Regions from separate parts of the Dorea formicigenerans genome, predicted to be linked through region 1. Evidence: predicted binding sites of a transcription regulator. Region 1 holds the regulator's gene; the other holds the start of a gene.
What was found. The regulator HrcA, encoded in region 1, represses chaperone genes, less so after heat shock. The targets are predictions, from matches to a motif close to TGTTAGCACTCNNNNNNNNNGAGTGCTAACA.
Positions count from the first base shown of each region.

Region 2: the regulator HrcA is predicted to act here: its motif matches at 2,210-2,240, upstream of NQ560_RS03490 (Hsp20/alpha crystallin family protein).

Region 1 is NZ_CP102279.1:1,313,512-1,317,945, reverse strand. It holds gene dnaK (molecular chaperone DnaK) at 1-1,207, opposite strand, end outside; gene grpE (nucleotide exchange factor GrpE) at 1,221-1,823, opposite strand; gene hrcA (heat-inducible transcriptional repressor HrcA) at 1,874-2,917, opposite strand; gene NQ560_RS06475 (hypothetical protein) at 3,175-3,468, opposite strand; gene NQ560_RS06470 (replication-associated recombination protein A) at 3,575-4,434, opposite strand, start outside.
Region 2 is NZ_CP102279.1:690,634-695,067, forward strand. It holds gene NQ560_RS03475 (PhoH family protein) at 1-155, shown strand, start outside; gene NQ560_RS03480 (HD domain-containing protein) at 213-845, shown strand; gene NQ560_RS03485 (Hsp20/alpha crystallin family protein) at 1,034-1,492, opposite strand; gene NQ560_RS03490 (Hsp20/alpha crystallin family protein) at 1,636-2,058, opposite strand; gene NQ560_RS03495 (hypothetical protein) at 2,332-2,964, opposite strand; gene NQ560_RS03500 (sodium-dependent transporter) at 3,228-4,434, shown strand, end outside.

The DNA.
Region 1 (4,434 bases):
CTGCTGTTGAGAAGATCTGGCTCTTCTTTGTAGGAATTGTTGTATTTCTCTCAATCAGTCTTGTAGCAACTCCACCCATAGTCTCAATAGACAGTGACAGTGGTGTTACATCAAGAAGAAGGATATCTCCAGCGCCTGTATCTCCGGCAAGTTTACCGCCCTGAACAGATGCTCCAAGTGCTACACACTCATCTGGGTTCAGAGATTTGCTTGGCTCTTTACCTGTCAGACGTTTTACTTCTTCCTGTACAGCAGGGATACGTGTTGATCCACCTACAAGAAGTACCTGACCAAGTTCAGATGCTGTGATTCCTGCATCAGACAGAGCTCTCTGTACCGGCTCAGATGTCTTCATAACAAGATCATGTGTCAACTCATCGAATTTAGCTCTTGTAAGATTCATATCAAAATGCTTCGGTCCTTCAGCAGTTGCTGTGATGAACGGAAGGTTGATGTTTGTTGTTGTTGCGGAAGACAGCTCTTTTTTCGCTTTCTCTGCAGCTTCTTTTAATCTCTGAAGTGCCATCTTATCTGTAGATAAGTCAACGCCTTCCTGTTTCTTGAACTCAGCAATCATGTAGTCTGTAATCTTCTGATCGAAATCATCTCCACCAAGTCTGTTGTTACCTGCTGTTGATAATACTTCGATAACTCCATCACCAATCTCGATAACAGATACATCAAATGTACCACCACCAAGGTCATATACCATGATCTTCTGCTCATTCTCATTGTCAAGTCCATAAGCAAGTGCTGCTGCTGTAGGCTCATTGATGATACGTTTTACATCAAGTCCTGCAATCTTACCAGCATCTTTTGTTGCCTGACGCTGAGCATCGTTGAAGTAAGCAGGTACTGTGATAACAGCCTCTGTTACTTTCTCTCCTAAGTATCCTTCTGCATCTGCTTTCAGTTTCTGAAGGATCATAGCTGAAATCTCCTGTGGAGAATATTTCTTATCATCGATTGTTACTCTGTAATCAGATCCCATCTCTCTCTTAATAGAAGAGATTGTTCTCTCTGCATTCGTAACTGCCTGACGTTTTGCAGGCTCACCAACAAGACGCTCACCTGTCTTTGTAAATGCTACAACTGATGGTGTTGTTCTTGCTCCTTCTGTATTTGCAATAACTGTTGGCTGTCCACCTTCCATAACGGCTACACAGCTGTTTGTTGTTCCTAAGTCAATACCAATAATTTTGCCCATGATCTATTCCTCCTTAATTTGCTACCTTTACCATACTGTGTCTCACTACTGAGTCACGATACATATAACCTTTCTGGAACTCTTCTGCGACTTCATTCTCTCCGAAGTTTTCATCTTCCACATGCATCACTGCATTATGGAAATTCGGATCGAACTGATTGCCAAGCGCCTCTATCGGCTTAACCTCAACGCTCTCCAGAACCGTCATAAATTGTTTGTAGACCTTTTCCATTCCCTGAATGAACGGGTCTTCTTTTTTCTCTTCCGGAACTGCATCTAATCCTCTTTCGAAGTTATCTACCACCGGGAGAATCTTCTCTATGATATCTTTCGCTCCTACTTCGTACATTTGGGATTTTTCCTTTTCTGTACGTTTGCGGAAGTTATCAAACTCTGCCATCTGACGAGTAAGTCTGTCTGTCAGTTCTTCGATCTTCTCGTCCTTTTTGTCTTTCTTATCCTTCTTGCCGAAGAATTTTTTGGAAGCTTTTTCTTCTGTCTGATTCTCTGTCTCTGCTTCCTGTTCTTCTGAAGCTTCTTCTGTCTTGGCTTCTTCTGCTTCATCTTTTGAAGCTTCTGCTTCTTTCTTTGCCTCTTCTACGGCTTCTTTTACCATATCTTCCTGGCTTTTCTTTTCTTTATCTTCCAAGGATCAATTCCACCTTTCTATTCCTCTTTATGAAACATCTGATCCAGTTCACTCTGGAGACGCTTCATTGACTTTAACACATTCTCATAATCCATTCGCTTCGGTCCGATAATACCTATCGTTCCCTTCACACCGTCTCCTAATTCATAAGTGGCGGTGACAACACTGCAATCTTTCATAGTCTTCACCGGAGCTTCATCTCCGATATATACCTGAATGCCTGTGTTCTCTTCATTGGATAATGTCTGTGTAACGAGATCTGTAAGCTGCTGCTTTTCTTCAAATGCACTGATAATTTCCTGTGCACTCTGCTTGTCACTAAGTTCCGGATACTTGAAAATGTTTGTTGCACCGCTTGTGTAGATCTGCATGTCTTCATCGACCTGAATAACATCTGCAACTGCGTCCAGTACATTCCCCACAACCTCGCTGTGGATTCCGGCTCCTTCTTTCAGTCTCGCAATCAGTCCAAGATTAATCTCTTCTATAGACATACCATTAAGTGTTGTGTTCAGAAGCATGTTGAGCTTTAACAAGTTTTCATTGTTGATTGGCTCATCTACATGTATAATCTTATTCTTGATCACATTTCCCTCAAGTACGATTACTGCAATCATCTGTTCCTCATCAACCATCGTAAGCTGTATGAACTTGATCCGGTTACGATTGTTCATCGGTGAAGAAACCAATGTCGCATAGTTCGTACTGTTCGCCAGAACTTTTGCTGCCTGTTTCAGAAGCTGATCCATCTTATCTGCTTTCTCAAGCATCTGATCCTGCATCTCACTTAGTTCCTGTTCTTTCTGCTCCATCAGCATATCTACATAGAGTCTGTAGCCTTTGTCCGAAGGAATACGTCCAGCAGACGTATGAGGCTGTAAAATATATCCAAGTTCTTCCAGATCCGCCATCTCATTACGAATAGTTGCTGAACTTAAGTTCAGATCCGTGTACTTGGAAATTGTTCTGGAACCCACCGGCTCGCCTGTCTCCAGATAATTCTTAATGATTGCCTGAAGGATCTTTAATTTTCGTTCGCTCAGTTCCTGTTCCTGAATCATCATATGCCTCCTTCTTTCGGATTTGTTAGCACTCATTATATTGGAGTGCTAACACCTTTCGACTATTAATGTATCACTCGATTTGACTTTTGTCAACAACATTTCTTACTTTTTTTGTGAAATAAATATGAAGAAAAATAATCTTTCCATTATACGAAAGAAACTGACAGATGCAATTGGGAAAAATTGCATCTGTCAGTTTCTTTTTTTATTACAGATTTAAATTCTTTTGTTTTCAGCTACTTTGATTTTTTATATTAGCTTAACTCGATCTTCTCTGCCTCTTCTGGCTTGAAGTCGTTCTGTAAATCGTAGATGTTGTGTCCTGTAGACTCGGTCAGAACCTTTCCTTTGTAAGAATAGCAGCGGATAAATCTCTGCTTGTCAATGCTTGACCAGTGCTCAACATCCCATGTCAGATATCCATCTGCATCAGATTTCTCTCCTTTAAGATAAATGTCTACCTGACGTCCGGATACCATAATGTCGATAAGTCCCTGTGTTCCGTCTACTTCTACTTCTGTTTTGTTTACTGAATCGTATACCTTCATTTTATTTTCCCTCCTGATAATAACATACACTCTGGCGCCACATTTCTGACGACAGTACAGATTCTGCTTCGATTATACGTTTTCTCTATAAAAAATTCAAGCTTTTCTATGAATTCTTCTTTAAAAACTCCATCCATTCTTTTATTTCTTTTTCATGTCCGTTGTCACTCGGCTCATAAAACTTTGCTTTTTGGATTTCGGAAGGCATGTATTGCTGTTCCACATAGTGGTTCGGATAATCATGTGCATACTTGTAACCCACACCATGTCCAAGTTTTTGTGAACCTTTATAATGAGCATCCTGCAAATGCGCCGGCACCGTAGTTTTATAATTTCTTACATTTTCCATGGCGGCACTGATTGCTTTGACTGCCGCATTACTCTTTGGTGCTGTTGCCACATATGTCACTGCCTGAGATAAAATGATCTGGGATTCCGGCATTCCGATCCGCTCTACTGCCTGGGCTGCTGCCACAGCCACTTGTAGCGCCATCGGATCTGCATTTCCAACATCTTCCGATGCACAGATCATGATCCTTCTGGCAATAAATTTCACGTCTTCCCCTGCATATAGCATTTTTGCAAGATAATATACTGCCGCATCAGGGTCTGACCCCCTCATACTTTTGATAAATGCAGAGATCGTATCGTAATGATTGTCTCCTGTCTTGTCATAGCGCACTACACGTTTTTGAATACACTCGGACGCCACGTCAAGTGTAATATGGATCTTTCCGTCCGCACTTCGTTCTGTCGTGAGAATCCCGAGTTCAATAGCATTCAATGCATTTCTCGCATCTCCTCCTGCAATGTCTGCAAGGAACTCCAGTGCTTCCTCGTCAATTTCCGCATGATAGCTTCCCATACCTTTTTCCTGATCATAGACTGCCCGCTTCAAAAGTGTTTTGATATCTTCTTTTTCAAGCGGATGAAGTTCAAAGATACTGGAACGGGAAATTAATGCTC
Region 2 (4,434 bases), 620 kb from region 1:
ATCAGATTGACCGCCCATTTCTTGATGAGAGAACGAATGGTCTTAGTTATGCATCGGAGTATATGAAAGGAAGTCCGCTTTGCTATCAGATTACGATGTCAACAGAAGAATGTGAGCGATCGGAACTGGCGATGGATGCAATACAAAGATTATAAAAAAAAGAAAGGAAAGAAATTTACTTGGATAAAATAACTTATAAATCAATCAAAAAGATGCCGGAGGTGAATGCGTATATTGAACAGGGAAATAGAGTTTTAGGAATCTTAGGATATACAGAACATTCCAGAGGACATGCAGTAAAAGTTGCCGAGACAGCAGGAGAAATTTTGGAAAAATTAGGATATAACGAACATACAGTAGAACTTGCCCAAATTGCAGGATATATGCATGATATGGGAAATTGTGTCAACCGTGTAGATCATGCACATAGTTCTGCCCTGATGGCATTTCAGCTACTTCGGGAATGGAAGTTTCCAGATGAAGATATCGCGGCAATTGTCAGTGCAATCGGTCAGCATGATGAACAAACTGGGACTGCAGTAGATGCTGTTTCTGCGGCATTGATCCTGGCAGATAAGACAGATGTCAGAAGAAACCGTGTAAGGAATCCAATCAAAGAGAATTTTGATATGCACGATCGTGTTAATTATGCGGCAGTTGCCTCCAGTCTTCAGGTTAATGTTGAGAAGAAAGTGATCTTATTGGAAATTGAACTTGATGAAGAAATATGCTCCATTTTAGATTATTTTGAAATATTCCTACAGCGCATGCTGATGTGTAAAAGAGCAGCAGAAATACTAGGATTAAAATTTAAAATGAAAGCCAATGGAAATAAAATCTGTTGATTATAAAGAATAAAAAAGTATAAATAAAATGCAAATAAAAAGAAGTGCCACTGTGGGATGTGACACTTCTTTTCGTTGCCGAAGCATCTGGAAGAACCTGCCAGTGACAGGTTCTTCCGGTAAGAGGGGAAATTACATTTATGAGAAAATTCTATCTCACAGGAAAACACTCTCAATGGGAGAGAAAATTATCCTTCAATGGAGATGAATTTTTTCTCTGGTTCAGCTGGTTTTGCTTCTTTCTTTGGAATGAAGAGTTTCAAGATACCGTGTTTGAACTCAGCCTTGATATCCTCTTCTGTAACATCTTCTCCAACATAGAACGTTCTCTGGCAGGCACCGGCGTAACGCTCACGACGAAGATAACGTCCTGTATCTTTCTCCTGTTCGTCCTGATCCAAACCTTTTGCTGCACTGATGGTCATGTAACCGTCTTTCAATTCAGCGGTGATTTCATCTTTCTTAAAGCCCGGAAGATCCATCTCTAACTCATAACCGTCTTTTTTCTCTTTGATATCAGTTTTCATAAGGTTGTGAGCATGATGTCCGTAAAGTTTTTTCTCTGCACGACGCTCTGCTTTGTCATCGTAAAATGGAAAGTTAAAGAAATCATCAAATAAATTATCATTAAAAATGCTAGGTAACATAAGTCATTCCTCCTAAAAATATATACTAAAATCGTTATAATCAAATTATTCATCTATGTGATCCGCAGGCGGTTCTTTTGAACCGCCACGGTTACAAAGAAGGTGTAACAAATCTAAAACTTGTATACAGTTTTGCTGTGAAATTATCCTTCAATGGAAATGAATTTCTTCTCCGGTACAGCCTTTGCTTCCTTCTTAGGAATTGTCATCTTCAAAGTACCATTCTCGAAGCTGGCCTTAATATCTTCCTCTGTAACAGCATCTCCAACATAGAAGCTACGGTTGCAGGAACCACTGTAACGCTCACGGCGGATATATTTGCCATCTTCATCTTTCTCATCTTTGTTCTGATTAGATGTAGCATGGATTGTTAAGTAACCATCTTTCAACTCTGCTGTGACATCTTCTTTTTTAACACCTGGAAGATTCATCGTCAGTTCATAATCATTATCATTCTCTTTAATGTCTGTGTTCATGAGGCTTGTATTGCTGTAATCCCATGAATTCCAACCATCATCAAACCAATTGTCCAATAAGTTTTCTCCAAAAATACTAGGTAACATCATAAGTCATATCTCCTTTCAAAAGACATTCATAAAATATATTTAAGCACTGTCGGAGAAATCCGATGTGTTGTGTGCCAGAACCTTGCGGATTAGGAACTTTTTCCTTCTTTTTGTTCCCCTTCCTTTGTTCTAACTGTAATATAGCACCTATTATTAGCACTGTCAAGAGGTGAGTGCTAATTATTTTGTGAAAAATCTGTGAACTGTTTTTTTGTACAAAAATAAGAGGTTGTGGCACTGAATTTTCAATGCTGTAACCTCTTATTTTCAATGTTAATATTTCTTTTGCTGATTTTTCCAATAATCCGCATCATTACGGAAGTTTCGTTCTGCGCCTGTTTTTCCCCATCCCGCGGCAGTACGGGCATCATACTCTGCTTTTAATTGATTGGTACGGGCATCATAACGAGCTTTCGCACGCTGATCCGCTTCACGCTCTTGCCGTTCTCTTTCGGCTCTTTCCTGGTCCCATTTGTTATTTGAGTTATAAGAAACAGTAGAACCGGTATACGAACCGGAATTAACCAGGCGTTCATGTCTCATTATTCGAAACGCAATTCGACCTGCTGATAAGAAAAACCAGGCAATAGGTATTCCCAAAACAAAACCTGCAAGAAAATATGCTACCGTGTTTAACCCTGAAACCACCTGATTTTCACTGACAGTAGACACAAAGAAGCAGCCTATAAAAATTGCGCCTATTGTCACCAACTTCCTTTTCCATAAATATCCTGCAATACATTGCAAGCCCACAAAGTATAAAAAGAGTGTTCCTCCTACAATGATTCCTATAGTTAACAGCCAATTTGAACGAAAGCTAAATGTAAATCCCTTCATCAAAAGAAGAATTAATACAAGCGATCCCAATCCTTTTGCTGCTTTTCCAACAGATTCTTTTGTGTCCATGTTTTCAAATCCCTTTCGTTTTCAGATGAATTTCATTATACAGTATTTTATTCGACAGAGCAATGTGATTATACTGAATACACCGCAGAAATACACTGCTTTCTACACTAGATAAAAGGTGTGATTTGTGATAAAATGAATCAATACGGCAAAAGATAAATCAAGAATAGCCGGGATTAATTTAAAGCCAGGGCATAGAGGCCTTGGGCGTGAGAAAGGGAAAGCCTGATCTGCAATAAGAGCAGATCAGAGGTAAAAGAGAGATGGAAACAAAAAAGAACAAAAGAAGCACCTTTTCGGGGAAGATAGGTTTCGTACTGTCTGCGGCGGGTGCATCAGTAGGATTGGGAAATATTTGGAGATTCCCGTATCTTGCAGCAAAGTATGGTGGAGGAATTTTTCTTCTTATTTATATTTTGCTCGCATTGACATTCGGTTACACAATGATTGTTGCCGAATCAGCTTTGGGACGTATGACAAGAAAAAGTCCTGTAGGAGCATTTAAAGCATTTGGAAAGAAAGCGGGGTGGCTCTCCTTTGGAGGCTGGATCAATGCAATCATTCCAGTGCTGATCGTACCATATTATTCCGTGATCGGAGGCTGGGTCATTAAGTATCTGATTGAGTATGTGAAGGGAAATGGTACAAAACTGGCGGCAGATGGATATTTTTCTGAATTTATTTCAAATGGAGCATCGACAGAAATCTGTTTTGTAATTTTCTGTATGTTCACATTGTCGATCATCTATGCAGGTGTGAGAAATGGAATCGAAAGAGTTTCAAAGTTCATGATGCCAATTTTGGTCGTTCTGTCTGTCATTATTGCGATTTATTCGGTGACAAGACCAGGAGCTATTGAAGGAGTGAAATATTTCCTCGTGCCGAATCTGAAGAACTTTTCATGGATGACGGTTGTGGCGGCTATGGGACAGATGTTCTATTCCCTGTCTATTGCTATGGGTATTCTGATTACATTTGGCTCTTATATGAAAAAAGACAGTTCCATTGAAGATTCTACAAGAAATGTAGAAGTATTCGATACAGCAATTGCAATTATGGCAGGACTTATGATTATTCCGGCAGTTTTTGCATTTTCCGGAGGAGATCCGGATACACTGCAGGCAGGTCCGGCATTGATGTTCATTACAATCCCGAAAGTATTTGCAAATATGGGATTTGGAACAGTTGTAGGAATTTTATTCTTCCTGTTGGTATTATTTGCAGCAGTGACAAGTTCTATTGCACTGACAGAAAGTGCAGTTTCAACCTTTGAAGATGAGATTGGCTGGAGCCGAAGAAAATCTACAGCCGTAATCGGAATTATAATGATTGCCCTTGGAACATTATCCTGTCTTGGATATGGACCGCTGGCATTTGTAAAAATCATTGGAATGCAGTTCCTGGATTTCTTTGATTTCCTGACAAATTCAGTGATGATGCCAATCGCAGCCATGATGACAAGTATATTTG